DNA from 2 places in the Pseudoalteromonas simplex genome. Region 2 is predicted to be linked to the other one. Evidence: predicted binding sites of a transcription regulator. Region 2 holds the regulator's gene; the other holds the start of a gene.

Region 1 (15,215 bases), on a different contig from region 2:
CAATGTGTTGCTTAGCTGCATCAACTGCATTTGCGCAGGATGATGTTAAGCAGCCGCAATTGATTAAAAAGTCTACTTTTCATGCAAGCGTTACGCTAGGCTACGGTGGTATTGAGAACCCAGTACTTGATGCCGATGATGTTATTTCGCCAATTCTGCCAAGCTTGGCTTATTATGGTGATAGCTGGTATTTCGATGATTTTTCTATTGGTTACAGCTTATTTGAATCTGAGAAATTTTATATTGATTTACTGGGGCGCTTTAATGATGATGGCTTCTTCTTTGAGTTAGATGGGGTAGATAAACTCTACGCGACAGGTGTGGTTCGTTCTAGTTCAGGTCGACCTACAATTCCAAGTGCTTCACCAATTAACTTAACACCGATAGAGCGCAACCTTTCTTATATGGCTGGCTTTTCATCAGCTTTAAATATTTATGACGACATTTGGTTGAGTGCGGCATACGTGCACGATATAACCAATGTTCATAATGGCTATGAAATCTTATTCAATGGCTACCAAGCATTTACACTGTTTTCCGGTATTGCTGGCATTGAGGCTGGTATAAACTACAAAAATGAAGAGTTAATTGACTATTACTACACGGTTAGCCCCACTGAGAGCAAAACTCGCTTATTAAGTTATAATTTAGAAAGTGCCACCAATTACTATTTAAAAGTAAGTTACGAGTATCCGATCAGTGATAATTTTAGTGTTGATTTCAAACTAAAGCACACTTGGCTTGATAGCAATTTAGCTAACTCACATATGATTAATAAAAATGGCTATTTCTCAGGTTTTACTGGCATTACATACCATTTTTAGGCCAACTGATTGAGATTTGAGCGCCGCCGGTTTCGAGGTTATTGGCTAAACCAATTTTACCGCCATGCCAGCTAGCAATACGATGCACTATATAAAGTCCTAATCCATAACCACTCGCCAATTTATCTCCTTCACCTTGTTTGAATGGTTCAATTAACGCATCAGCATTTATAGGCAACCCTGGTCCATCATCTGTGACGCTTATCAAGTAATTACCTGCTTTCTCTTCAGTGCTTATATAAATAGTGTGTTTTGCGTATTTTGTGGCGTTGATCAGTAAGTTTTGTACCGCGATTGCCATAAAGCTTGTTTCGCAAAAAGCAGCGTCAACCTCAAGAGTTGGAATAAATTTGAGTTCTTTGTATAAATCAAATTTAGCTATTTCCGTGTTGATCAGTTTAGTTAAGTTAACTTTCTCCTGATTAAACACACTTTGTTGATGCTCTAAACGAGCAAACGATAAATATTGTTCTAAGCGCAATTCAATCTCATCGATATCACGCTCTATTTGGCTACTTTCTAACGAATCTAGCTCTGCGATTGATAACGCAAATCGCATACGCGAGAGTGGGGTACGAATTTCATGAGAAATAATGCGGGATAAATCGCTATGAAGCTGCACAAATTTGTTGATACGCTCAGACATATCAGTAAAGGTGTTTGCAAGCGGTGCAATGGATGAATTTGGCTTTATATCGAGCTCTATTCGTTGCGGTTTTTTGCTGAAGCGGTAGGCTGCACGTTGCAATAAGCTCAAATCACGAAACACTGGGCGTATAAACAATAAAATCATCACACCAAGCAAAAAATAAAAGGCGAAAAAAGCAAACCAGTCAGTTTTTGCGTGTGAAATCAGGTTAATGGGGCCAACTTTTTGAATGCTACCATTACTGCCCTTGAGATATATAAATTGCTGATTATGCTCAGTGACACTGATAATACCGTCTTGATTAAACGTGTTGAGCAAAGAATCAGGCAATGCAATTTCACTTATGCTTAGGCTACTGATCCGCGAGTCTTTTTGCTCTGCTATTTGTGTAAGTTCAGCAACACTAATTTGTATACTCGGCACATGCTTAGAAAAAAACTCATTATAAAGCTGACCAAACGCAAGAACTAAAGCAATTAAGCTTACTGTGATAATCAGGTAAAGCTTAAAAAATTGCTGCTTCATAGTTTTGAAATATCCAAACTGTAGCCTTTGCCTCGCACCGATTTAATATCCAACGAATTTTTGTGGCTGCTTATCGTATCTTTGAGTTTTTTACGTAATCGGCTCACTTTTAAATCTATAGCGCGGTCTAGTCCGTCATACTCACGGCCAATGACATGTTTAAACAGCACTTCGCGAGAGACTGGCTGCGGCATATTCTTCGCTAGATAGGCGATAATATCAAATTCACTCTCGTTTAGGTTCAGAGCAGTATTATGAAAGTAGATATCACGCTTTTTACTGTCTATGCGTAAACAGTCGCTGTGATCTGAAAAGTTATCTTGGCTTACAGTGTGGGCGATGATTGTTTTAATTTTCGCTAATAATAGCTCAGGTTTAATGGGCTTTATTAAGTAGTCGTAAGCACCTAAGTTTAGGCCTTTAATTTGTGATTGCACTGAGTCTAAAGCTGTTAAAAAAATAACAGGACAGGTGTATTTTTCTTTTAGTTGTGAAATTAATTCAAAACCATTGCCATCAGGTAACATCACATCACAGATAATCAATGAGGGAATAAAGGTAATTTCACTACTACGGTAATCTTCAGCTGTATTAAATACATCAATGGTATAGCCGTGTTTTAATAAAAATGTTTGAATTAAATTGGCTAGTTTCACATCATCTTCAATTAAAAAAATATGCTGCATCATAAACTCCAGCCAAAGCGCCGCTTTATACGGTAATCTTTGGCTTCATAGCTAACTATTGAGAGACGCTGCTGTTTAACAACGTTGCTGCTCAAAGGGTTAATTAACTTAACGGTAAGAGGGTATTCTGTTTTGATTAAAAACTGTTTGGCTATTAATCCTGTTTGCGTGTAGCACTGAGTGTAATGAGGGCGTTGGGTTACTTCTAAACAAAGTTCTTCATAAGGAGCAACTCGAAAATGAACTTGCACATTAAACTCGCAGGCTTTTTGTTTTGCTTCTGTCACACAGACTGTTGGTGAAACTTTAAAAAAGACCTGTTCAGCTTTATCTTCAGCTTGAGAGTAGCAGCAAAAACAAAAAAGCAGAGCCGCCCAGCTTAATCGGTTTATCATTTAACCAAGTCCCTGAGCGATTGGTCGTCTAAATTTCAAAGCAATATTTACCATTAAAAACAGATGAAACCATTCAAAATCATAGTGAGTATTCATTTATTTACCGCTTATTATCATTATTATTTATGCAGTCTATATGAGTTATTTCATGATAAAAAAGCGCGCTTATCATACCTCATTTATTTCATTAGCTACAAATTGCCTTACATTAAAGCTTGTGTTTCAGAGTTTTTTGTAGTGCCTCGTTCAGATCTTTATTAGCTTGTTGTTTTAAAAGATAAAGTGAATTTATATTTGTTTTTATGTAATAATTTTTCACTATATAAATGCGCTATTAGTTTTTACTATTCACGCTTATTTGTTAATTGTTTCGTACAAATTGATACAATTTGGTGCGCGCTCTGAAAGTAATTAGTCTTTCACAAAGTTAATATAGAAAATGATACTCAACAGATTCGACCTCTGTGTGCTTTTTTTCTGATAGTATAGATAGGTTATAAGTAGTTTAAGCAGTGAACAAATATGTTAAGTCCTTATTATCAGCAGCATGCTGATTACGTTTCTATCTCACGCGAGCAAGGCTGTCGCTTTGCTAAGTTAGTGGCGGATGATTTCAATCCGTTACACGATAAAGATGCTAAAAAGTTTTGTGTGCCGGGCGATTTACTTTTTTCGCTGGTTTTAAACCGCTATGGTATTAGTGAAAAAATGGAGTTCACTTTTGCCGGTATGGTTGATGAAAATTCAAAGCTGACTTTTCCTGAAGGTGCTGATGAGTTTGCTATCACCGATGGCGAAAAAGTGATGCTAAAAGTAAAGCGTGAAGGGGCTGTTAGCCAATGTCCTGAGTTAACAAATAGCTTAATAAAAAACTATGTTGAGTTTTCTGGTACTACCTTCCCACATGTCATCATTCCATTAATGGGCAAGCAAGATGTGATGATCAACCCAGCCCGCCCAATGGTGATTTACGAATCAATGTTGATTAACCTTGACCGCCTTGATATCAGTGCACCTGAATTAGAGTTTGCTGAGCCTGATTTTGAGTTTACTGGCAAACGCGGAAAAATTACGCTTCGCTTCAACCTGTTAGAAAATGGCGAAAAAGTAGGGGCGGGTGAAAAGCACATGCTTGTATCTGGCATTCGTGATTACTGCCAAACAACGGTTGATGACCTAATTAGTTTTTATAATCACCGTAAAGAGTCACTTAAACCGGCGTAATCTTTACAATTACGACAAAGGGCGCTTATTGCGCCTTTTTTGTTGCTGATGTTCAGCGTACAATAGCGTTTTTATAGCTAAATATACTTCAGACTATGTCAGTAGCGACCTTTTCAGAGTTAAATCTTGCACCTGCATTGCTAACAGCCTTGCAAGAAGAGAATTATCACACACCCACAGCAATTCAAGCGCAAACCATCCCACTTATTTTAGCGGGTGCAGATGTAATGGGCAGCGCACAAACTGGTACGGGTAAAACTGCTGCCTTTGTTTTACCACTACTGCACAATTTGTTATCTGCTGAAGTACTCCCTGATGCTGTTAAAGTCCTAATTTTAACGCCAACCCGAGAGCTCGCACAGCAAGTCTTTGCAAGTGTAGAGCGTTATGCTGCGCATACTGAAATAAAAGCGGCATTGGCTTATGGCGGCGCTAGTATTGGGCCACAAATTAAAGCCATAAAAGGGGCGCAGGTTGTTGTTGCAACTCCGGGGCGTTTACTTGATCATCTGATCAAAGGCAGTATTAAACTTTCTAGTATTAATGCCTTGGTATTTGATGAAGCTGATCGCATGCTTGATATGGGGTTTATTGACGAGATAAAACGTATCTTGCGTCATGTGCCGAAAGAACGCCAAACCTTACTTTTTTCAGCCACATTTGATGACAGTATCTTTAAGCTTAGTAAGCAGTTACTAGATGATCCTAAACTAGTTGAAGTGAATAAACGCAACTCGGCAGCGGTTGAAGTTGAGCAGCTAGTTTATGCGGTTGATGAAGACCGTAAACGTGAGCTGGTGTCACACATGATTGGCATGAAAAATTGGCAGCAAGTACTGATATTTACCCGAACTAAACAAACTGCTGATGTGCTTGCTAAAGAAATGTCTAAAGATGGCTTAAAAACCGAATCAATTCATGGTGATAAAAGCCAAGGGGCGCGAGATAAAGCATTACAAAACTTTAAATCTGGTGTAACTAGGGTATTAGTCGCGACTGATGTGGCCGCTCGCGGCCTTGATATTGCCTCTTTAAAATATGTCATTAACTATGAGCTACCTTATGTGGCTGAAGATTATGTGCATCGAATAGGTCGTACAGGTCGTGCTGGCGAAAAAGGGTTAGCGTTGTCGCTAGTTAGCATTGATGAACAATGGTTATTAGATGAAATAGACATTTTACTGGGCACCAGACTTACTCCTCAGTGGTTACCGGGGTATGAGCCAGATTTAACGAAAGAGCCTAAAAATATAAGAAAAAACACTAATAAAGCTCGTCGCTCGCGAGATAAAAAGCGTATTTTGGGTCAAAAAAGTATGAGACACCGTAAAAAGTGACGTATATTTATACTATCCACTGACTAAAATAAGTGTGTAGTATGTTAGAAGTTAATAAATGGTCATTTTGTCAGCCTGACAACCAGTTTTCTTTGCAAAAATGGCAAAAAACAGTCGATTTAATGACCGAGTTATTCTCAGCGCCTGCAGGCTTTATTGTTCATAAGACAGATGAAGCATACCGCATAATTGTTTCTAGCGAACAACGAGAAAACCCTTACCATGCTGGAATCGAGTTAGCCATTGACGACAATATCTTTTGCAAAAAGGTATTAAAAGATATGGCTCCTTTATACATTCCACAAGTTAGTCTAGATAATCAATGGGATGATTGTCCACTTACTGTCGATGGCGTTGAATCCTATTTAGGTGTGCCTATAACTTGGCCGAGCGGGGAACCGTTTGGTACTTTTTGTGTAATGGATTTTAAGAAAACTGATTATCAGCATAGTCTTTTAGAACTCATCGAACAGCTTAGGGATATGGTGGAAGATGATTTAGCTCTACTTGATAATTTCACCCAAATGCGTGAAATTGCGATGCTAGACCCCCTCACAAATATTTATAATCGCCGCGCACTCAATTTACTTTGTCAACATAAATTAAATCTTGCCGCCCGGTTGGGCTTTAATATCTGTTGTTTGTTTATCGATATAGATAACTTTAAACCACTCAATGATAAGCATGGTCACGAAGTAGGAGATAAAGCACTGATATGTCTGGCTGATACATTGAAGCAATATCTACGAGAGGCTGATATTATTGGCCGCTTAGGAGGAGATGAATTTATTGCGGTTCTGCAAGTGAAAAGTAACAACTGTATCGAAGCGATTAGCTACAAACTTAATGAAGCGTTTAAAGAAAACCTTAAACATATGGCAATACCTGAACTTAATTTGAGTATAGGCTCAGGTATTGTAGCTCAACCTAAAGAAACATTTGCTGAGCTATTAAAGCGGGCTGATGAAGATATGTATGAGAAAAAGCAAGCCTCTAAACTTGCCCGCTAAGCTATTTGCTTTTCAGCTAGGTTTAATTCCATGGTTGCTTTAAGTAAACGGTAAAGGTTAATTGACGCATCAATTTCTTCTTTACGGTTAGTTAAGCTCTCAATATTTAAACCTAGCGGTACATCTAAATGCGCACAGCTTTGTAAAATTAAATCGAGATTCTCACGGCAAATACGCACTGATTCACTCAATGTATTTGCAGAATCTAACATGCGATACTTAGTTGCTTCTGGTACCGAAATACCTAACCACTCCATAAATTCTAAGGTTTTTTCACCACCACAAGGGGTAAACGTTAGAATAATGCGTTTTGGTGTTGTGCCTTGTGCTTTACAGCTACGCGCATAGCTGGTGATCAAATCAATCGTTGCTTGGGCATTGTAAACGGCTTGTGAGATGAAAAACTTACAACCTTGTGCTGTTTTTTCAACTAAACGCTCATGTTCATTGCGTTTGCTAGCATGACGCTCGGCAATAGTAACGCCACCTAAAAACACATCACTGCTTTGTTTTGCAAGCGTTTTATATGCATCAGGAAGGCTTAGTTTGATATCGCCATGAGATGATGGACTACCCACTAACACTAAGTTTTTTAATTCGAAGTCGTTACGTGTTTCGTTTAGCCATTCGGTAAATTCAGCTTCACCTCGTTGCGCTACGCTTTTGTATGTGATCACATCTAGTTGTGACAAGCTACGAAGTAATTGGCTGTATTCACGTGGATCCACTGTTTCTTTAAATGGGAAAGGACGCGGCTTTGCAATGCGGCTACTTTCATCTTGAATGTCGTAAATAATCACGCCATCGTATTCAATTTCGTGTAAACGACCAAGTAGCTTTTGGGCAATGGTTTCAAGCTGTGCTTTATCAGTCCCTGACTTTGGAGGTGTGGTACCGATCAGGTAGACGCCTTGGTTGGTGTCTTCAATTTTCTCTTGTAATGATAAAGCCATAATCCTCATTCCAGCTCGTGCTAATGTTTATGACAAATAATATAGCAGCCATTTAGACGTCTAGATAGATTTTTTTCATGAAAGTTTTTCAATGACTATGAATTTTACTCAAGTTTAAAGCTGAGCGTTTAGTTAAATTGACACACCTGTTTACATAAATTATTGCGCTGACCCTCATATTTTCTGGCGCTTTGATGCATAATCAAGCAGCAATGATTATGAGAAAAATAACTAACAAGGGAACATTATGAAATTTAGATTATTAGCAACCAGTGTTGCTGTAACACTGGCGCTGAGTGGCTGCGCAAGTAACTCACAGTCAACTATGGTTAAAGAAGTCGAAATTGAGCAGCGAGTCAGTCAAGGTGATAACCGTGTATTTAGCCAAGATTACCTATTAGAAGAGCTTGAAAACGGCCTTCGCGTGATGGTCGTTAAAACGGATTACCCAGATGTTGTGTCACTGCAAATTCCGGTATCGGTTGGTTCACGTAATGAAGTTGAAGCAGGTAAAACCGGTTTTGCCCACTTCTTTGAGCATATGATGTTTAAAGGCTCTGAAAAATTCCCGCAAGATGTGTATTCAGATATTTTAAAGAACTCGGGTGTTGATAATCGCGCGTATACGACCAACGATTACACGAACTATCACTTAAACTTCTCAAAAGAGCACTTAGATAAAGTACTTGAAATCGAAGCTGATATTTTCCAAAACTTGACATACAGCGAAGAGCAGTTCCGCACCGAAGCGCTGACTGTAAAAGGTGAGTATTTAAAGAATAATGCTAGCCCAATTCGTAAGTTACTTTCTGCAGTTCGTAACGAAGCATTCGAAAAGCATACGTATAAGCACACTACAATGGGCTTTTTCGAAGACATTGAAGCAATGCCTGATCAAATGGCGTACGGTAAAGAGTTTTTCGCTAAATTTTATAAACCAGAATATGTATCTTTAGTCATTGTTGGTGATGTTGATCCACAAGAAACCATGGCGATGGTGAAAAAGCATTGGGGTAACTGGAAAAAAGGCGATTACCAAGCAGACATTCCTGTTGAGCCAAAGCAAAAAACAGCAAAATATGTACATGAGAAAAATGATGGTTTACCAGGCCACTGGTTGCTTGTGTCATACAAAGGCACGGCATGGGATCCTACTCAAAAGGACCGTGCCGCTCTTGATTTGATCTCACAGCTGTATTTCTCTAATAATTCGGCACTTTATCAAGAACTTGTTGTTGATAAACAAATTGCCAGCCAAATGTTTACCTATAACCCAGATACTAAAGATCCAGGTTTATTACATGTTTTTGTTAAAGTAGAGAACGAAGCGGACCTTGCTAAAGCCCGTGATGCGATTAACCGTACCTATGCACAAGCGCGTACTGAGTTAGTAGATGCGCAAAAGTTAGCTGATTTAAAATCAAACCTAAAATATAGCTTTATTAATGGTCTTGATTCATCGCAGTCAATTGCGTCAACGCTTGCAAGCTACATGCATTTTGAACGCGACCCTGAGGTTATTAACCAACTGTACGCAACTGCTGATAGCATCACGCCAGAAGATATCAAAGCGGTAGCAAACAAGTACTTTGTTGATTCAAGCCGTACCACGGTGACAATGTCGGCGCTTGATAAAGTAGCGGGTTTTGAGCAAGAGGTTGATTTAAATGCCTTGGTTGCCAGTATTGAGAAAGCCCCAACAGAGCGCCACTTTAAAGTACTTGATAAAACAAATAGCTCACCATTGGTTGATGTGAACTGGTTATTCAATACCGGTGCAGCGGCTGATCCCCAAGGCAAAAAAGGCTTAGCGGCATTAACAGCTGCAATGCTAGCGCAAGGTGGCTCAGAAACGATGAGCTACAAAGATATTCAAAAAGCGTTATACCCACTAGCGGGAAGCTTTGGCTATCAAATCGATAAAGAGATGATTTCTTTACGCGGCCGTGTACATAAAGACAATGCCGCGCAGTGGTATGCACTTGTTAGCGACCAGATGTTAAACCCAGGCTTTAGAGAAGATGACTTCAAGCGCTTGAAAAAAGAGCTTATTGATAGCATTAAAGCAGGCCTTAAAGCATCTAATGACGAAGAGCTAGGCAAAGAGGTGCTATATCATCAGCTTTATAAAGGCCATCCGTATGAAAGCTATAACTATGGTGATTTATCAGATCTTGAAGCACTGACACTTGACGATGTAAAAGCGTTTTATGCTAACCAGTTTACTCAATCTAAATTAACAGTGGGTCTAATTGGTGCGATTCCGAGTGATGTTAAATCGACTATGCTAAAAGATTTAGCATCGCTTCCACAAGGTAAAGAAAGCCGCTTAACGATCCCTGATGCGCCAGAACTTAAAGGTCATCATGCAACGATTGTTGAAAAATCAGCGCAATCTACCGCTGTGTCATTTGGTTTCCCAATCGATACAATTCGTAGCAGTGATGACTGGACTGCGCTTTGGTTAGTGCGCTCTTACTTTGGCGAACACCGCAGCTCAAACAGCTTCTTGTATCAGCGTATTCGTCAAACCCGTGGTATGAACTATGGTGACTATGCATACATTGAGTACTTCCCGCGTGGTATGTTCCAAACTAAACCAGATGCTAACTTAGGCCGTTCCGAGCAAATTTTCCAAGTATGGTTACGTCCGCTTCGTTCTAATAACGATGCGCACTTTGCAACACGTACGGCATTATTTGAACTTGATAAGCTAATTAAAAATGGCATCAGCAAAGAAGATTTTGAAGCGACTCGTAACTTCTTAATTAACTTTGTGCCACAAATGGTTGCAAGCCAAGACCGCCAATTAGGCTATGCCCTTGATAGTGAGTTCTATAACACAGAGAGCTTTGTTGACTATGTGCGTGGCAAGCTTGAAAAGCTAACCCTTGATGATGTTAACCGTGTTATTCGCGATAACCTGCAAACAGAGAATATCCACTATGTGTTTATTACTGGTGATGGCAAAGACATGCAAAAACGCTTAGCTTCAGAGCAAACATCACCAATGGTGTATAACGCTGAAAAACCAGCAGAACTTGTTGCTGAAGATAAAGTCATTGCAGACTATAAGCTCGCAATTCCAGCAAAAAATATTAAAGTACTTGATGTCAAAAAAGTATTTCAGTAATAACTGGATAAACAAGCTCTAATCAATGCCCCTAATTAGGGGCATTTTTCTAGGTTTAATGGCTCGATGTTATCAGCAACCACAAGTTGATTTCGGCCAGCTTCTTTTGCTTGATAAAGCGCGCAATCAGCCATTTCAATGAGTAACATGGCATCACTATCGCTACTAGGGTAAATAGTAGCTAAACCAATACTAACCGTTAATGGATGACCTGTAAGTTCAGCTAATTGTAATTTACTGATCATATCTATTAAGCGTGTTACTAGACTTTGTGCTTGCTTACTTTGTGTATTGCCAAGCACCAGTACAAACTCTTCACCACCGTATCTGGCGCACAAGTCGCCGGGCCTGCGAGTAAATTCAGGCAGTAGTTTTGCAACTTCTTTTAGACAGCTATCACCAACTAAGTGACCAAATTTATCATTTAGCGTTTTAAAATTATCAAGGTCAATCATAGCTAACGAAACAGGTAAATTTAATCTCGAGCAACGACTCCATTCTTGTAAAATAAAGCTATCAAAAAATCGTCTATTAGCTATTTGTGTTAGGCCATCAATTCTAGCAAGTTGTTGGACTTGTTGTTCAGCAAGCTTTCTTTCGGTGATATTTAAGTGACTTATAACGATAAAACGCTGATTATCATAAAAAAGAGAAGCTGCTCGCATTAAAAACCAGCGCTTTTCCATGTCGCTATGGCATGGATATTCAAGATAGAACTCTTCGCACTGATGGTTAATTACTTGTTTTATTCCATTAAACGCTTTTGCTCCAAACTCATCGTTTTGGCAAGCCGCTGACCTACAAATTGCGAGGTAATTTTGTTGTTGCCATTGCTCATTGCACGCACAGTTATTTTGTTCGCCAAATGTTTGCCAGCTGCGATTTACAAATTTGATATCGCCTTCGGCGTTGATGACAACAATATGCTCAGGGAGAGTATCGAGTATTAACCTTAAAAATTCCTTTGACTCAAGCACACCAATTCCTGCTTTACACTTTTCTAAAGAGTAGCAATAAATTATTAGATTGCATGGTTAAAAGTAAAAAAGAGTGTGATTGAATAAATTTTACAGATGATAACTTACGAAGATATATGTGTAGTTTAATTTATTCATGCTCATCAGTGAGTAAGTTAAGTATAACTTCAGTCATTATTTTTGAAATTGAATCAATACGTTCGGGCATAGCTTGTGCAGTGATTGAGTAACCTTCTACAAATGGGATAAATATAGATACAGCTCTAGAAACGTTTGAGTCTGAGTGAGAAATAGGTCGCAATTTATCAGCTAAGATCAATGCCATTTCTTCGTAGTAAAATTTTATATGTTGATTGATAACTTCATTTCGTGTCGATATAGCCCAATACTCCCTAAATATTCTGCACATTTGGGTTAATTTCAAACCATGACTTAGAAAGCTCTCTAGCAGCGAATGGAGCTCATTGCTTGGGTTCTCTAGGTTGCTTATTGGATCCATTTGTCTCATATCGTCAAGACATGATTTGAAATAGCGATCTGCCATCGCCTTTAAAAGCTCATCTTTATTTTTGAAATAATATTGAACATTGCTCAAAGTCATACCAGCTTCGTTGGCAACTTTTCTCATTGTCACGCCATAATCACCTTCGTGTCTAAGAATATGCAAAGCCGTATCTATTATTAAATCTGTTTTGGCATTTTTCTTCATTAAAATCTCAAAGTATTTCTGCTTAGTAATCAAACCTTATCATTTTACGAGTACTCAACAGTTAAATTCAATGTTGACATTGTAGGTCATCTGACCTAAATTTTAAATAGGTCACTTGACCTAATTGTTTTTATTGTTGAGGAATAGGCATGATAAATAGTAAACGCACACCACAAAGTAGCTTTGATAATATTAAAGATTATCCTTTTAAAGCTAATTACTTTAGTGACTTGAATGGATATGAAGGCTTGAGGGGTCACTACCTTGATGAAGGTAATCCTGACTCTGAAGAAATTTTTTTATGTCTGCATGGTGAGCCTGCTTGGAGTTACCTTTACAGAAAAATGATCCCTGAATTTGTTAACGTCGGAGGCAGGGTGATAGCCCCAGATCTTTTTGGCTTTGGTAAGTCAGATAAACCAATTGATGAGAATGTTTATACGTTTGAGTTTCATCGTAACTACTTAATCGAACTTATTAAGAGGTTAGATTTAAATAATATTACTTTGGTTTGCCAAGATTGGGGAGGGCTTTTGGGTCTTACATTGCCTCAAGATATGCCAGAGCGTTTTAAAAGATTAATCATCATGAATACAGGGTTGCTGGTTGAGCCTGTGAGCAGTCCTGAATTCTTAAAATGGCATGACGATATCGTTCTGCCAAATGAATTAAATCTCGCTAGTTTTTTCAAAAAGTATGCGCCAACAATTGACAGCGATGAAGCGAGTGCATATGCATCTCCATATCCAGATGCAAGTTATCAAGCTGGCGTCAAAAAGTTCCCTAAAATTGTTGCTGCGCCAGATCCTCAGTGCGTAAAAATTTCAACTCGAGCATTTCAATTTTGGAAAAGTGAGTGGCAAGGCGAATCATTCATGGCAATAGGTATGAAAGACAAAATGTTAGGACCTACAGTTATGAATTTTATGCAAAGCGTAATCAAAAATTGCCCTGAACCTCTAGAAATAAATAATGCAGGGCATTTTGTGCAGGAATTTGGAGACACCGTTGCTGTTGCAGCACTTAAACATTTTAAATTAATAAAGTAAGGATCTTTATGAAAATCTTACACTTAGTATTTCACCCCGATCTCAACGCATCACGAGTCAATAATACTTGGAAGAAGCAATTAGAGCAGTCAGGTAAAGTAGCAACAAGTAGAGATATGTATTTGGAATATCCTGACTTTAAAATCGATATCGAAAAAGAACAAGCGTTGTTGTTGTCTCATGACAGAATCGTGATTCAATTTCCTATCTATTGGTGGTCAATGACTCCTCTTCTTAAGAAGTGGCTTGATGATGTTTTACAATATCAATTTGCATACGGAAGCAAAGGAGACAAGCTTAAAGGCAAAGACTTACAAATAATTTGCTCTGCTGGAGGACAAGCAAAAAATTACAATGGCTTTCATATGTTCGCTACTGTACCTGAGGTTTTAAAACCATTTCAGCTTACAGCCAACTTAGCCAAAATGAATTATTCTCAGCCATTGTACATGTTTAATGCAGATGCTTGTGGTGAAGACGAGGTTGTTAAGTATGGGCAAAAATGGGTAGAGGTCATTGATGACCCTCGGCGCGCCGATGGGCTTGAATACGCAAACGCAAAAATACATGAAGAACTAATAGATGTATATGCGCAACTAGGCCTTTAAAATCTTAAAGAAGTAGGGGAGTGGTTAGTTGAAAACGCTAGATTTTTTATCTGAACATATCGGTATTTCTTTCCAGCAAAGCGATAGCTATGGCGATTGGCTAGGTTTTGAAATTGATTCAGTCAAAAAGGAAGAAAATAAAGTTATTACATCATTATTAATTAGACGTGATCATGTCTCACCAACAGGGGCTGTTCATGGTGGTGTTGTCTCTGGGTTTCTCGATTCAAGCTTAGGCTGTGCGATGGTAACGATTATGGATAAAGGCCAAATGTGCAGTACTGTTGAGCTTAACGTAAAGTTTTTTAAACCGCTTTCTCCAGGTGATAAAATTATTGCAGAGTCAGAAGTGATCCATAAGGGAAGAACCTTATGTACGGTTATTGCTAATGTTTATAAATCAGATGCGCCTGATATACCTGTTGCGTTAGCTACTGCAACCTTTAATCGCTATCAATTAAAGCAGTAACATAAATACAGCCCAGCCGTGATGTAGCTGGGCTCTATATTGACCTATTATCAACTAAAGTAGTGAGCTAACTTTAACAGCTAGCGCAAAGAGTATGGTTGTTATTACAAAGCCGATAAGTGTAGTGTGGCCGCGTTGTTCTTTGGTCATCTTTCACTCCTAAAAAATAACTAATACTGTTGCCATACCAAGGGCAAAACTGACAAACGAAGAAGCTGCTACGATTGCAGCGAGATTTTGCTTACTCACTGCATGTGTTGTGCTTTGTTCTGGTGCTTCGTCATCGAGCTTAATAAGCTCACCTTGGCGCACTTCAAATACTGCGCATAGGCTCATGGTGGTTTCTTTTGATGCCGCACCTTCTTTTTCAACTCGTTGAATGGTACGTAGGCTTACATCACAGGCATCGGCCAATTGCTGCTGCGTCCAATCGAATTTAAGTCTAAGTGCTTTTATTGTATTAGGGTTCAGCTGCATTACTTACTTCCCAAGAAATGGTTCAATAAAAGTAACAACTGCATAACCCGATATTGCGCCACCAATAAAACAGCCTAAGGTAACCAAAGCTACTTGTTTTGGATTATCAGTAAGTGAGGTTTGTGTGCTCTGTTTAACTAATTTGTCAGCTTTATAAAACGAACATTCAAGCTTGCCGGTAAGTATATTT
Region 2 (15,215 bases):
TTAAATGACGCGTTTTGTTGTGTATCTTGCTGTGCTTGCTTAGCTTCAGCTTTTGTAACTTGCAGTCCTTGACCTGGCTTAACTAAATTGAAAACACGGTCTAAATCAGCAATGAGATCTTTTACGTCTTCAATGCCTACAGAAATACGGATCAAGGTATCGCCCACACCAGCTTCAAGACGTGCTTTAGGCTCCATGCCTGCGTGGGTCATTGTTGCAGGGTGACAAATCAAACTTTCTACCCCACCTAACGACTCAGCAAGGCTAAAGTCTTTAAGGCTTGTTAAAAACGCAGCAGCATCGTTGATGTCGCCTTTAATATCAAAGCTCACCATGCCACCAAAACCGCGTTGCTGTGCTTTAGCAAGCTCATGTTGTGGGTGAGAAGCAAGGCCAGGGTAATAAACTTGGCTCACATAAGGAGAGCTTTCTAAATACTCAGCAATGGCAAAGGCATTTTCTTGGTGCTGCTTTAGGCGTACATTTAAAGTACGTAAACCACGAAGCGTTAAGTAGCTGTCAAATGGTGCACCAGTAATACCGATATTATTCGCCCACCAAGCAAGCTCGTCGCCTAGCTCTTGCGTTGCAGCAATCACTGCACCGCCCACTACATCAGAGTGACCATTGATGTATTTAGTGGTTGAGTGCACAACAATATCAACACCAAACTCAATTGGGTTTTGTAATGCAGGTGATAAGAAGGTGTTATCAGCCGCAACCAAAGCACCACACTGCTTAGCAATACTAGTGATTGCTTTAATATCTGTTAAACGCAAGATTGGGTTACTTGGCGTTTCAATCCAAATCAACTTAGGTTTAATCGCTAAAATTTCTTGGAGATTTTCAGATTTAGTTAAATCCAAAACTTTTAGTTTTAACAGGCCACGCTTTTCAAGCGAGGTGAATAAACGATAACTACCGCCATAACAGTCATGTGGGATCACTAACGTGTCGTCACTGTTTAACAGCTGAGTGGCTAAATGCACAGCAGACATACCTGTTGCAGTGATAATACCTTTAGCACCACCTTCAAGCTCAGCTAAGGTTTCAGCTAAGATATCGCGATTTGGATTACCGCTGCGACCATAGTCATACTGGCGCTTAGTATCAAAATCAGCAAACGAATAGGTGGTTGATAAGTATAAAGGAGGCACAACCGCACCATGATGTTTATCGGCTTCAATGCCGTGACGAACAGCAATCGTCGCTTTATTTTTTTCGCTCATTTCATCACCTATTCTTTAATTGGATGTTTAGACGTCTAAAAGGTTAGATGATCAAATATGAGAAGTCAAAGCATTTATCGCTTACACATAGAAGTTTATACATTTACACCACTAGATGGCCAAATAACTAGTATTTGACTATCTTTTTTAAAGAGATAGAATTTCCGCATCTTGCGCTGTGAATAAGGCGTAAATCACTGACAACCGAGGCAACGAAACAACTTATGGCTAAATGGAACGGTGAATACATTCACCCATATGCAGAACACGGTAAAAAATCAGAACAAGTAAAAAAGATTACCGTATCAATCCCACTTAACGTATTAAAAGTATTAACTGACGAGCGTACACGCCGCCAGATCAATAACCTGCGTCATGCGACGAACAGTGAGTTATTGTGTGAAGCTTTCTTACATGCTTTTACAGGTCAACCATTACCAAATGATGACGACCTACGTAAAGACAACCCTGAAAAGGTACCTGAAGAAGTTAAAAGAATTATGCAAGAAATGGGATTAGATATCCCAGTGCTTGATTCAGAATAAGTATTTCGGCCATCGGATCACCGCCGATAATCGCAGATATAAAAAAACTCAGCCTAGGCTGAGTTTTTTATTGAGCGTTATACCTAAGGCTAATTTAGTTTAACGCATGTAATCTTCTGGCATATCGATTTGCGCCACACCCGACTCTACTGCCGCTTCAGCAACAGCACGTGCAATACGTGGTAATAAACGCGGATCCATGGGCTTAGGAATGATGTACTCGGCACCAAACTCAAGTGACTCAACGCCAGCCGCTTTTAATACTTCACTTGGTACAGGCTCTTTCGCGATGCCACGAATAGCATGAACTGCAGCAATTTTCATTTCATCATTAATTGCCGTTGCACGAACATCTAACGCGCCACGGAAAATGAATGGGAAACAAAGCACGTTATTTACTTGGTTAGGGAAATCTGAACGACCCGTTGCCATAATTAAATCGTTACGCGCGCTGTGTGCAACTTCTGGAGCAATCTCAGGATCTGGGTTTGAGCATGCAAACACGACTGGCTTGTCTGCCATCAGCTTAAGATCATCTGCAGTTAACAGATTAGGACCTGATACACCAACGAATACGTCGGCATCAGCAATAACATCTTGTAATGTACGCTTATCGGTATTGTTAGCAAATAATTGCTTATACTCGTTTAAGTCATCACGACGTGTATGGATCACACCTTTACGGTCAAGCATATAAATGTGTTCACGCAGTGCGCCACACTTAATTAAAAGCTCCATACAAGCAACAGCAGCAGCACCAGCACCTAAGCATACGATGATAGCATCTTCGATATCTTTGCCTTGCACTTCAAGGGCGTTAAGCATACCAGCAGCTGTAACAATAGCGGTACCATGTTGGTCATCGTGGAAAACGGGAATATCACAGCGCTCGATAAGCGCTTTTTCGATTTCAAAACATTCTGGTGCTTTAATATCTTCTAGGTTGATACCACCAAACGTATCAGCGATGTTAGCAACCGTATTAATGAAATCTTCTGTTGTGCGGTGTTTAACTTCAATATCAATTGAGTCAAGGCCAGCAAAACGTTTGAATAGTAAGGCTTTACCTTCCATTACAGGTTTTGATGCAAGCGGACCTAAGTTACCTAAACCTAAAATTGCGGTACCGTTTGAAATAACTGCAACCATGTTGCCTTTGCCTGTGTATTTATAGGCGTTTGCTGGATCAGCAGCAATTTCACGGACTGGTTCAGCCACACCTGGGCTATAAGCTAAAGCGAGATCGTTAACCGTTTCGGCTGGCTTGGTTAGTTCAACACTAATTTTACCTGGAACGGGGTGAGCGTGGTAATGTAATGCTTGTTCACGAAAATCTGACATAACGCGATAGTATCCTGCAAAAAGTTAAAAAGTGAGAGAGCTTGCATCAGTACGATACCTGTAATGTATAAAAATTCCAAGTATTATCAGGTCTATCCTGTTATATGCTATATCGCTTAATTTTAAAGGATTTCCCAACAATTTCTGCGCATAGTTGCGATTAATCAGACATAAAAATTCATCTATTTATGATCTTTTAAGCACGTGTTGTTGTATTTTATACGCACGTACACTGCAATTAGCCGAAATTAGCCCAAAACAGCTATTTCAACGAAGTTCACAGCATTTACTAACAAAGTTATTTAAATTTCTTATTTTTAATAACTTTTATGAAAGTTTATACAACAAAGAATATAGCCAAGGGGTGGCGCTTTGTCTGCAAAATTAGCGACATAATGGGCATAACAACCAGAAATAGTTATGCAAGATACATAAGTGAAGACGATAAGTAAGTGGCAGCTTTAATAATGAGTTTTGTAAATTTTAGGCATAAAAAAAGCACCCTAAGGTGCTTTTTTTAACTAAACAGCAGAGATTACTTCTTGCTGCTAAGTGCACCGAAGCGCTTGTTGAAACGATCAACACGGCCGCCAGTGTCTAAAATCTTTTGCTTACCAGTGTAAAACGGGTGACACTCAGAACATACGTCTAAGTGGATGTCTTTACAAAGAGTTGAGCTAGTTTCGAATTTGTTACCACATGAACAAGTTGCAGTGATAGCTTCGTACTTAGGGTGAATACCTTCTTTCATAGGGAACCTCTAGTTAAGGCCGTATCGCTCTCCAAACCCGAAGTCTGGCACCATACGCAGTTAATACAATTAATAGGCCGCGTATTTTATAGCTCAAGACGCCTTACGACAAGCTTTAAATACATCTTTCGCTAAAAAAATAACCAAGTGGTCTGTTGTTCAGTATTTGTTGGTAGGTTTTTAACTGCAATTTTAGTACATTATCTTTCTATCTTTGTTTCAGTTGAGTTGTTATGCACTTTGTAGAAGTTGCCATAAAAGTCCCTTTACAGCGTACCTTCGATTATAAAGTTGAACAGCTGCTGCATAGCCCTGAGTTAAAGCCAGGTATGCGGGTTCGCGTGCCATTTGGTAGTCAAAAAAAGGTTGCCGTGGTACTGGCTCTTAAAACATCAACCGATGTTCCCGCTGACAAAATCAAGCCGATTATTGATGTTATAGACGACACGCCAGTGTTATCTGAACAACATTTAGCATTACTAAAATTCACAGCACGCTACTACTGTTACCCATTGGGCGAGACCATTCATACGGCACTTCCGGCTGCATTAAGGCAAGGCGAATGCCCAGATAAAACCAGTATTAATATGGTTGAGCTGACCGATAAAGGTGCAAAACTGCCGTCATTAAAAGCAAAAACTCAGTTAAGTTTATTAAAACAGCTAGCCGAGTCGGGCAAGTCATCGGTCACAGAATTAAAAGCGCTCGGATTTACAAAAAAAACCATCGACAGTCTGCTTGATAAAGAACTGATCACCCAGTTTATTGAGCATGATAACCAATGGCAGCAACGCGCGCCGACTGTCGGTAGCAAGCCGGTGCTTAATAAAGAGCAAGCTGTTGCCTGCACCAGCATTAACCAAGCTCGTGGCTTTACAAGCTTTTTGCTTGAAGGAGTTACCGGAAGTGGTAAAACCGAAGTGTATTTGCAATGCCTAGAAGAAGTACTGAAAAAAGGTCAGCAAGCCTTAGTATTAGTGCCTGAAATTGGCTTAACACCCCAAACTGTCAACCGCTTTCGTCGTCGCTTTCCCGATACCCCAATTATGCTATGGCACTCAGCACTAACAGATAACGAACGCTTACAAACTTGGCGTTTTTGTGAAAAAGGCAGCTGCGCCATAGTGATCGGCACACGTTCAAGTATTTTCTTACCTTTTTTATCACTTGGCATGATCATCGTTGATGAAGAGCACGACAGCTCGTTTAAGCAACAAGATACATTGCGCTATCATGCTAGAGACCTAGCCGCTTATAGAGCATACCAACATAATATTCCGCTCGTTCTAGGCAGTGCCACACCAGCACTTGAGACCTTACATAAAGCAATTAATAACAAATATCAGCTGTTGAGCCTCACTGAACGGGCCCAAACCAGTACTGATAACCAGTTCCAATTAATGGACATGAAAGGTCAGCCTGAGCAAGCAGGGATTGCCCATGCCAGCCTTGCCTATATGCGCCAGCATTTAGAACGTGGTAAGCAAGTGATGGTGTTTTTAAACCGTCGTGGTTTTTCGCCTACCCTTATATGCCATGAGTGCGGTTGGCTAAGTGAGTGCTCACGTTGCAGCACCAGTGCAACCTTTCATAAAGCCATTGGCCAGATGATTTGTCACCACTGTGGTGAACAACACCAAGTGCCTCATCAATGCCCTGATTGTGGCAGTACGCAGATTTTTCCAAATGGTAAAGGCACTGAACAAATCGAAGAGTTTTTAACACAAACCTTCCCTGACATTCCGATTAGTCGTATCGACCGAGATTCAACTCGTCGTAAAGGCAGCTTAGAAAAAGCCCTTGATGATATTAACCAAGGCGGTGCGCGCATCTTAGTTGGCACGCAAATGTTGGCAAAAGGCCACCACTTTGCCGATGTTAGCCTTGTTTTAATCCTAGATGTAGACAGTGGATTATATTCGTGTGACTTTCGCGCCACTGAACATTTAGCGCAACTTGTTACGCAAGTGGCAGGCCGTGCAGGTCGCAGTGGTGAACCTGGGCAAGTATTATTACAAACTCACTTTCCTGAGCACCCGCTACTGCAAGACTTAGTTAATAATGGTTACCAAGATTTTGCCCGTTACGCACTGACAGAACGAGTAGACGCGCAACTTCCACCAATCACAAATATGGCTATGGTGCGTGCCGAAGGACATAACATAAATCAAGTGATGGATTTTTTAACTGATTTGGTTCCTGTCCAGAACGTATCTGGTATACAATTGCTCGGTCCGATACCCGCACCACTAGAACGTGTGGCAGGTAAATATCGCTTTCAGTTACATATTCAGGCGCAGGAACGCTCCCACTTACACCAATATTTAGCGCAAATGGTCGACTATATAAGTACCAGTAAATTAGCGCAAAAGGTGCGTTGGAGCTTAGATGTCGATCCTATAGATATGATTTAAAGGCCAATTAAGAGTCATGGCACAGCACGATTACATAAATAAAAAACCAGCAAATCGAAATAATAAAAAACAAGCCCCGGCGAAAAAGCCTTTCCCTATTATTCTTGTTTTAATTGCGCTTATCTTAGTAGGCGGGTTTGGTTACGGCCTATGGTATATCAAACATAATGCTGATCCTGAGTTAGTAGAGCAGCAAGCAAACCCTACTAAAAAAGAAGAAGTAGTTATTCCACCACCTAAGACACCTGAATTTATCAAAGAGATTAAAGAGCACGAAGTTCAGGTTGAAGTAAAAGAGATTGAACAAAAAGGCCCATATGTAATGCAATGCGGCTCTTTTAGAACATTAGAGCAAGCACAAACATTAAAAGCTAAAATTGCTTTTGCCGGCTTAGTGGCCGAAGTGAAGAAAACTGAGGGCAGCAATGGTATTTGGTATAAAGTGCGCTTAGGCCCATACGAAACCAAACGTTTAGCCGAAAGTGACAAGAATAAACTTAAACGCATCAAAATAATGGGCTGCGGAATTTGGCTTTGGACTTGATTTTAGTTCATTCACCCATATAAACACCTCATCAATCGCTTTTTACGAGCGGCCTTGCCGCTCGATGATGAGGAATAATCATGACCACTATTGTAAGTGTACGCCGCGACGACAAGGTCGTTATTGGTGGCGACGGCCAAGTTTCACTTGGTAACACCGTAATGAAGGGCAACGCCCGCAAAGTTCGACGTCTTTATAACGGCAAAGTAATCGCTGGTTTCGCTGGCGGTACTGCTGATGCCTTCACCCTTTTCGAACGATTTGAAAGCAAACTAGAAATGCACCAAGGCAACTTAACCAAGGCTGCCGTTGAAATGGCCAAAGATTGGCGTAGTGATCGTGCACTTAGAAAGCTCGAAGCACTATTAGCAGTTGCAGACGAAACTGCTTCATTAATTATTACAGGTAACGGTGATGTTGTGCAGCCAGAAAACGACCTAATTGCGATTGGCAGTGGTGGTAACTTCGCACAATCAGCAGCCACAGCGCTACTAGAAAACACCGACCTAAGTGCACGTGACATTGTAGAGAAGAGCCTAACGATTGCAGGCAACATCTGCGTATTCACGAATAATTTCCAAACTATTGAAGAATTGTAATAGGAACTGCCATGTCTGAGATGACGCCAAGAGAAATCGTTCACGAGCTTGATCAACATATTATTGGCCAAGCTAAAGCTAAAAAAGCAGTTTCAATCGCGCTACGTAACCGCTGGCGCCGTATGCAACTGAGCGATGATTTACGTGCAGAAGTAACACCTAAAAACATTTTAATGATTGGTCCAACTGGTGTGGGTAAAACTGAAATTGCACGCCGCTTAGCTAAACTTGCTAATGCGCCTTTTATTAAAGTTGAAGCAACAAAGTTCACCGAAGTGGGCTATGTTGGTAAAGAAGTAGAAACGATCATCCGCGATTTAGTTGATATCTCAATTAAAATGACGCGTGAACAGCAAACCAAAAAATTCAAACATCGCGCTGAAGAAGCGGCAGAAGAGCGTATTTTAGATGCTCTTTTACCACCAGCACGCGATACCTTTGGTGAGTCAAAGACAGAAGAGAACTCTTCTACTCGCCAATCTTTCCGTAAAAAATTACGTGAAGGTCAGTTAGACGATAAAGAAATTGATATCGATGTTGCACAAGCTCAGCCAAATGTTGAGATCATGGCTCCTCCTGGTATGGAAGAAATGACCAACCAGCTTCAGAGCATGTTCCAAAACATGGGTGGCGATAAGCGCAGCAAGCGTAAGCTAAAAATCAAAGAAGCATTTAAGCTATTAGTTGAAGAAGAAGCAGCAAAGCTTGTTAACCCTGAAGAGTTAAAAGAGCAAGCTATCTTCGCAGTAGAGCAAAACGGTATCGTGTTTATCGATGAGATCGATAAAATCTGTAAACGTGGTGAAGCATCTGGCCCAGATGTTAGCCGTGAAGGTGTACAACGCGACTTACTACCATTAATCGAAGGTTCAACAGTAAGCACTAAGCACGGTATGGTTAAAACTGACCACATGTTATTTATCGCATCTGGTGCATTCCAAATGGCTAAACCATCAGACATGATCCCTGAGCTACAAGGTCGTTTACCAATTCGCGTTGAGCTTGAAGCACTAAGTGCTGATGACTTTAAACGTATCTTAACTGAGCCTCATGCTTCATTAACTGAGCAACAACGTGAGCTGTTAAAAACAGAGCAAGTTGACGTTGAGTTTACTGATGATGCCATTGAACGTATCGCAAAAGCGGCATGGCAAGTTAATGAAAAAACCGAAAACATCGGTGCCCGTCGCTTGCACACAGTGATGGAAAAACTAATGGAAGAAATTTCATTTGATGCTTCAGAAAAAGCAGGTTCAACACTGACAATTGATGCCAATTACGTTGAGCAGCATTTAGGTGCACTTGTTGAAGATGAAGACTTAAGTCGCTTCATTCTTTAATCAACAAATTAGCGTTATAATTAAAAGCCTCCAGTTGGAGGCTTTTTAGTTTATAAATCGTAGATTCGAGGCTGACATGAAAGAAGTCACTAAAGTGCATTATCACAGCGTTAGTAAAGTATTAGATGTTCATTTTGATAATCAGACTATTGCTCAATTTAGTGCTGAATTTTTGCGTGTTCACTCACCTTCTGCTGAAGTACAAGGTCATGGCAATGAACCAATGAAACTCGTACTTGGTAAGCAACAAGTAGGAATTAGTAAAATTGAGCCGGTTGGTCATTATGCGATTCGACTGGTGTTTAGCGATAATCATAATAGCGGTTTATTCAGCTGGCACTATTTAAGTGAGCTGCAAGCTAACCATGATGAGCTTTGGCAGAAATACCAAACGAGAGTCTCTGAGCACGAAGCAAGTAAAGACAGCGTGCCTATTAAGTTTGTGCCTTAATACCTATCAAAATGCCTCGATAAAGCACACCTAAAAACAAAAAAGCGCGATGACAACACCGTCACCGCGCCTTTGTCTATATATAAAGTATCAAGTAATTATTAAACTTTAAACTTATCGATTGCTTGATAAAGCACACGCGCTTGCTCTGATACTTCTTCGCTAGTTTGCGCATTAGTCGCTGCGTGACCCGATGCCTCTTGGGCGATATCACGAATACGAACCACGTTTTTATTCACCTCAGAAGCCACTTGGCTTTGCTCATCAATCGCTGTGGCAATGTGAGTGCTCATATCCATAATGGTTTGTACATCCTCGGTGATAGAACGAAGTAACTCACCGGCTTTACTTGCCTGTGCTGCACTTTCGCCACCTTGCGTACGACATTGCTGCATAATGCTCACCACTTCTTGCGTACGCCCTTGTAAGGTCGAAATGATGCTCTCGATCTCTTGTGTTGAATCTTGAGTACGCTGCGCAAGTGAGCGAACTTCATCTGCTACTACCGCAAAACCACGGCCTTGTTCACCAGCACGCGCCGCTTCAATAGCCGCATTGAGTGCCAGTAAGTTTGTTTGCTCAGCAATGCCACGAATAACATCCAGTACAGAGCCAATCGTTTCAGCGTCTTTTTCTAATTGCGACACCACACTTGACGCATTACCGAGTGAGTCTGATAAGTGATTAATTTGCACTACCGTTGATTCAACCTCAGAACGACCTTGCTGCGCACTTAAGTTAGTCGACTCTGCTTTTTTCGCTGCTGCTTCAGTATTGTGAGAGATATCTTGAATCGTCGCCTGCATTTCTGTTGCAGCAGTAGCAACCATATCAGCTTCATGAAGTTGCTCTTGCATACCAGAGCTAGTTGCCGCTGTCGTTTCAGATAAATGCTCTGTTGCCACATTGAGTGTGCCTAGAGCGGTATTGACTTCGTAAATTAGCTTTTTAAAGTCACTAATCAAGCTATTAAAGTCAACTGTCATCGTGGTGATTTCATCTTTACCTGACTGCTCAATAGACATACTTAAATCATTACTGCGACGTATTTCATTAATCGTGTGATATACACGCTCAATAGGCATAATGATTGAACGACTAGTAAAATAGACTAACAGCATGACCAAAACGCTGGCGACAATGAAAACAAGCAACGCAATGAGTTGCGCTCGCTCGGCGCTAGACTCAACAAAAGCCTTAGTTTCCGTTGTTAATTGATTAACAATCGCATCGCTCTTTTCTACACTTCGCTTCATTTCACCTAGTGCACCTGAGTCTAGATCTAATCCTAGAGTCACCTGTGCATCGACAAGCGCTTTGAATTTAACTTGGTAAGTAGCCAAGTTACTAAGTAATTGCTTCTCATAGCCAATTTCAAATCCTGCATTTTTAATTTCAGACTGAAAATTACTGACTAAATCATCAAATTTAGCCAGATACTTCAAATCAAATCGCAGCATAAAGTCTTTCTCTGCGCGACGAAGCTGCAGCATCAAGGTTAATAGCTGATAGTTTTCACGTTCACTGAGTAAGGTTTCAACTTGATGCACGGCTCCACGTAGCTCACCATACAACGCATCTTTAGGATGCAAACCAATTTTCTTTTGCAACACAACAACTTCATTAAAGTCATCGTAATACAATTTCGCTAAGCTTCTAAATTCATCAAGTTTTGCTGACTCCATTGATAAGTCATTAACTAGCTCGTCAAGACGTGCCATTTTAACTTTAAGCTGTGCATACTCTTTTTCAAAAAGCTCAAGACTTTCGACATCTTTATAAAACAAAAAGTTTTTTTCATGCTTGCGCATTGCAAGTTCATGAATATCAAGTTCCTCCGCATTTTGAATTGTTTCATTGAGTTTTAGCATCATGCGCGACTCAAGGATAATTACACACAGCATCACAATCATTGCAAGACCAACAACGAGCGCGTTTAATTGCAAACGACGCTTAATAGTTAAGTTTTGTAATACATTCATTCAAAGTGCCCTATAGAAACATGCATTTAAGAGTATAGCTAAACTATCTAAAGCAGCTAATAAAAAGTGATTAAACTTGTCGCACATTTTCTAATATTAGGAAGGTTTAAACAATTAGTTTTTGTTCTAAATCAACCTGTTGCCACAGGTATTTATGGAGCTGATCCACCTTTTCCCATTGCTTTTTTCTTATCCACTCAACCAAAGGTGCTGGATCGCTTGGGAAGTTGAGTTTTTTATTCTGTGGAGATTGCAGCCAATCATCCATCGCATTGGGGTTTAAATAACTCATCACATGAGCTGCCCCCATCGACAATAAAGTCTGTGCATTAATACCTTGCTCAAATTGTTTACCTAGCGGTTTTAACAATAATTTTTTACCAAGTTGTAATGCTTCACTTGCAAGTTCGAATCCAGCATTACCAATCACGCCACCCGCATTAGCAAGATCATTTAGAAACCCAACGCGTGATGGTGCTCGCAGATGGATATTACCAATTGAACAATCCTGAGCATCCGGGTGATAACAATAAAACTCTCTTTCAGGAAAATCTTTTAAGTACTCGACCACATTATTAAGATTTTCGAATGGCAGATACACCAACACCTTATTTTCAACCATCACTGGGTTATCGTGATGATGAGTAGCAATAAATGGAGGGATAATATTTTCAGCATAAGGTTGCCAATGTACGCCTAAATAAACACTGGCTGGCGCATAGTTACGGATCAGCGCACGGCGAAAGAATGCGCGGCCAAACATCGGCACTTTATCAGATAAAAATGCCGCTTGATGACTCATGCCAATTACCGGAATATTTTGTTGTTTAGCAGCCCATGCTGTAATTGGCTCAAAGTCATTAAATACCAAATCATAATGACGTAAATCAAGGCCTTTTATATCTTTAATTAGTTGTAGTGGACGTGCATTTTTCAATGTTTTAAAGCTATCAACCTGCCCCGATTTACTGGTAAACGACAAACCTCGAAAAACTCGGTAATCAGCAAAATCATCCATATCAAAGTAGTCTTGCTCTTTTCGACCAGAGAACACATAGTCAACATCGACTCCTAAAGCCCTAAAAGTGCTAGCCATCACACGCGCACGCGTTATGTGCCCATTGCCTGTCCCTTGAATACCGTACAAAATTCTCATATAGACTCCACCACCATCACAGCTAATACTGCACAACTAGAGCCCATTACTGCACCAATAACCACATCAGCGGGGTAATGCACACCAATAATCACTCTAGATGCAGCGACCCCTGATGCCCAAACCAACCACAAACCGGCAAATTCAGGTAAATACATAGTTAAAATTGTCGCCACTACAAATGCTCCCGCACTATGGCCCGATGGCAAACTAAACCTATCACTCGGCACTAAATAAGCGCCTTGTACTAAGCAATCACAAGGTCTTACCCGAGCAATTCGCTTTTTAACTAAAAAATAAATAGGTCGCTCAATGACAAAACCTACCAGTAGACTCATTGCAAGATGTTGAAAATGCGCTTGCTCCGTAAACCACCAAAAGCTCAAAAATAGTGCAACATAAAGACCACCATCACCACTTTTTGAAAAGCCAATGGCTGATCGCCTTAACCACACAGGCGAAGCATCATTAAACACACTTAAGAACAGCTGTTCGTCCACCTTTGCCAATTTTGTAAGTATGTTGTTTGCCATGGTGAGCTCCTTGTCATACTTTGCGTCTAATTTTTATACTCACCTCAGCTTAGGCGCTAAAAATAACAATTAAGTGACGCTTTTGAGACACTAATGTTGCGGTGACAAAATTCCTTTGATTTAAACCAATAATCCGCTATTAAGTCGTTGTTATTGAGTTGTATCAGGGTATACTGAGTACTAAACAGACAGTCTCTTTAGAGGATGAAAAAATGGATTACAGCACTTCTGATTTATGCGACCACTTTGCAGATGTGGTTGATGTGCTCGAACCAATGTTTATCAATTTTGGTGGACGCCCAAGCTTTAGTGGTCGAGTAAAAACCGTTAAATGCTTTGAAAATAACGAGCTGATCCGCGAGATTTTATCAACCGATGGCACCGACAGCGTGTTATTGATTGACGGTGGTGGTTCAACCCGACGTGCCCTAATTGATATTGAGCTGGCTGAAATCGCATTAGAAAACAACTGGCAAGGCATTATCGTTTACGGTGCTATTCGTCATGTTGATGAACTTGAAGAGCTAGACTTAGGCATTCAAGCAATTGCCTCTATTCCTGTTGCTGCCGATAGTGAAGGTGCAGGTGAAGACGGTATTGGCGTTAACTTCGCAGGTGTTTCTTTCTTTGATGACGACTTTGTTTACGCTGATAGCACCGGTATTATATTATCTGCTGAAGAATTAGAGTTAGAAATAATAGAAGACTAATCTCGGTGACAAACTACCTTAAAATTTATGATGAAGCGGCGGTAAAGCACTTATGTGTCCGCCGCGCTAACGAACTCAAAGCTTGGCAAGCCCTTGCCCTTCTCGACACTCAAGTTAACGCCCCACAAGCACTAATCGATGCAAAACATTTCGGTATTCGCTATGTTTTAGTTGGCGTATGTGAGGATATTGGCCCTCGCGCTAACTTAGGTAACGGTGGCTCAGGACAAGCGTGGCAAGCATTTTTAAAGCGCTTTTTAAACCAAACGCATAACCAGTTTTTAAACCACGAGCGTGTGTTGCTACTCGGCGAAGTGGCCCTTGATGACTTAAACCAACAAGCTGCTGACCTTGATAATAAAAACGACGCCGACTTAGCCAAACTACGTGAATTATGCGCTGATATAGACACCCGCGTTGAGCAAGTGATTGCGATGATTTTTGAAGCTGGTCTTGAGCCAATTGTAATCGGTGGCGGCCACAACAACTGCTTAGGTATTTTACGTGCCCTTAGTAAGCAAGATGGTAAACCAGTAAATGCTATTAACTTAGACCCTCATGCTGATTTCAGAGAGTGTGAAGGCCGCCATAGTGGCAATGGCTTTAGATATGCTTACAGCGAAAACCACCTCGCTGATTATCACGTGATGGGGTTACACGAATTTAAAAATAACCAAGCGATTATTGATGCCCTGACAAACGCAAACTTCACGTTTGATAGTTACCAAGACATTCAAGTACGTCGTAAAGTTGATTTATCTTCAGCATGTCAACACGCACTAGCTCAGTTTGATAATGCCTCGCTTGGCGTAGAAGTAGACTTAGACAGTATTTCGTTAATGCCAGTTAGCGCATACACCAACTGTGGTTTTAATGTGAGTGATGCAGAACACTTTGTGCATTTAGCTGCCAGCCAAGCAACAGCCCGCTACTTACATTTATGTGAAGGCGCACCATCACAACACCCGGTTAGTTTAGAAACAGGTATGAACGATGCAGGCCAAATAATCACAGCTTTAGTAAACGCCTACCTGCAAGCCAGAGAGTCTTCTTAACTTGCATTAGGCGCTATTCTTACTGAAACGTCTACTTTGCGAATAAATTCACACCTGCTGCAAACAAGGTGATTTATTCGCCAAGATTTAACGACGGCAACAACTCATCTTCAAACCAATCAGTAATTAAACGCTTGTCGTAATAATAGGCTTCATCACGCCCCATTTTCATGCGGTCCATAAAGCCCATATCTTTAAGCTTTACGTCTTTTGCTTCACTAATCACTTTACCGTCTTTATCAGTAATCGAATAATTAAGGTCTATGCGTGGGAAATAAATTGGCTTGATAATGCGCAGTTCATTCATCGTTCCAAAACGCACATCACCAGCAAGGTCAAGCTCTGTTACTTCCACATTGAAGGTGTAGCCATCAGGTAACTGTTCAGCAAGCTTGTTAAAGTGCTTCTCAAAGCTCTTTGCCACGTTTTTATGAAATGCACCTTTTGGTGAGTTATTTCCGGGGCGCACATCACGGTAATCGTTAAAGTCATGCCATTTAACCTTAGCCTCCCCTGCTTGAGCAAAAGCAGGTAGTGCAATAACCATTGCTAAGGCCATTTTCTT

Evidence for each region. Region 2 encodes MetJ, which represses methionine synthesis genes. Its sites were predicted from a motif close to TAGACGTCTAGACGTCTA; they were not measured.
Region 1: the regulator MetJ is predicted to act here: its motif matches at 7,649-7,666, upstream of IRQ78_RS08055 (methylenetetrahydrofolate reductase).

Annotation. Positions count from the first base shown of each region.
Region 1 covers NZ_JADILN010000003.1:115,901-131,115, reverse strand. The annotation lists gene IRQ78_RS08090 (MipA/OmpV family protein) at 1-824, shown strand, start outside; gene IRQ78_RS08085 (ATP-binding protein) at 808-1,998, opposite strand; gene IRQ78_RS08080 (response regulator transcription factor) at 1,995-2,687, opposite strand; gene IRQ78_RS08075 (DUF3019 domain-containing protein) at 2,684-3,079, opposite strand; gene IRQ78_RS08070 (DUF3581 domain-containing protein) at 3,602-4,303, shown strand; gene IRQ78_RS08065 (DEAD/DEAH box helicase) at 4,399-5,640, shown strand; gene IRQ78_RS08060 (sensor domain-containing diguanylate cyclase) at 5,682-6,650, shown strand; gene IRQ78_RS08055 (methylenetetrahydrofolate reductase) at 6,647-7,603, opposite strand; gene IRQ78_RS08050 (M16 family metallopeptidase) at 7,851-10,736, shown strand; gene IRQ78_RS08045 (sensor domain-containing diguanylate cyclase) at 10,772-11,713, opposite strand; gene IRQ78_RS08040 (TetR/AcrR family transcriptional regulator) at 11,844-12,422, opposite strand; gene IRQ78_RS08035 (haloalkane dehalogenase) at 12,572-13,471, shown strand; gene IRQ78_RS08030 (NAD(P)H-dependent oxidoreductase) at 13,480-14,079, shown strand; gene IRQ78_RS08025 (PaaI family thioesterase) at 14,108-14,548, shown strand; gene IRQ78_RS08020 (helix-turn-helix transcriptional regulator) at 14,708-15,025, opposite strand; gene IRQ78_RS08015 (hypothetical protein) at 15,029-15,215, opposite strand, start outside.
Region 2 covers NZ_JADILN010000004.1:244,994-260,208, forward strand. The annotation lists gene metB (cystathionine gamma-synthase) at 1-1,229, opposite strand, end outside; gene metJ (met regulon transcriptional regulator MetJ) at 1,454-1,774, shown strand; gene IRQ78_RS10405 (malic enzyme-like NAD(P)-binding protein) at 1,874-3,115, opposite strand; gene rpmE (50S ribosomal protein L31) at 3,651-3,866, opposite strand; gene priA (primosomal protein N') at 4,100-6,280, shown strand; gene IRQ78_RS10420 (SPOR domain-containing protein) at 6,297-6,824, shown strand; gene hslV (ATP-dependent protease subunit HslV) at 6,905-7,423, shown strand; gene hslU (HslU--HslV peptidase ATPase subunit) at 7,435-8,763, shown strand; gene IRQ78_RS10435 (gamma-butyrobetaine hydroxylase-like domain-containing protein) at 8,840-9,214, shown strand; gene IRQ78_RS10440 (methyl-accepting chemotaxis protein) at 9,316-11,196, opposite strand; gene IRQ78_RS10445 (MJ1255/VC2487 family glycosyltransferase) at 11,303-12,352, opposite strand; gene IRQ78_RS10450 (phosphatase PAP2 family protein) at 12,349-12,885, opposite strand; gene rraA (ribonuclease E activity regulator RraA) at 13,098-13,595, shown strand; gene IRQ78_RS10460 (formimidoylglutamase) at 13,601-14,650, shown strand; gene IRQ78_RS10465 (DUF3016 domain-containing protein) at 14,724-15,215, opposite strand, start outside.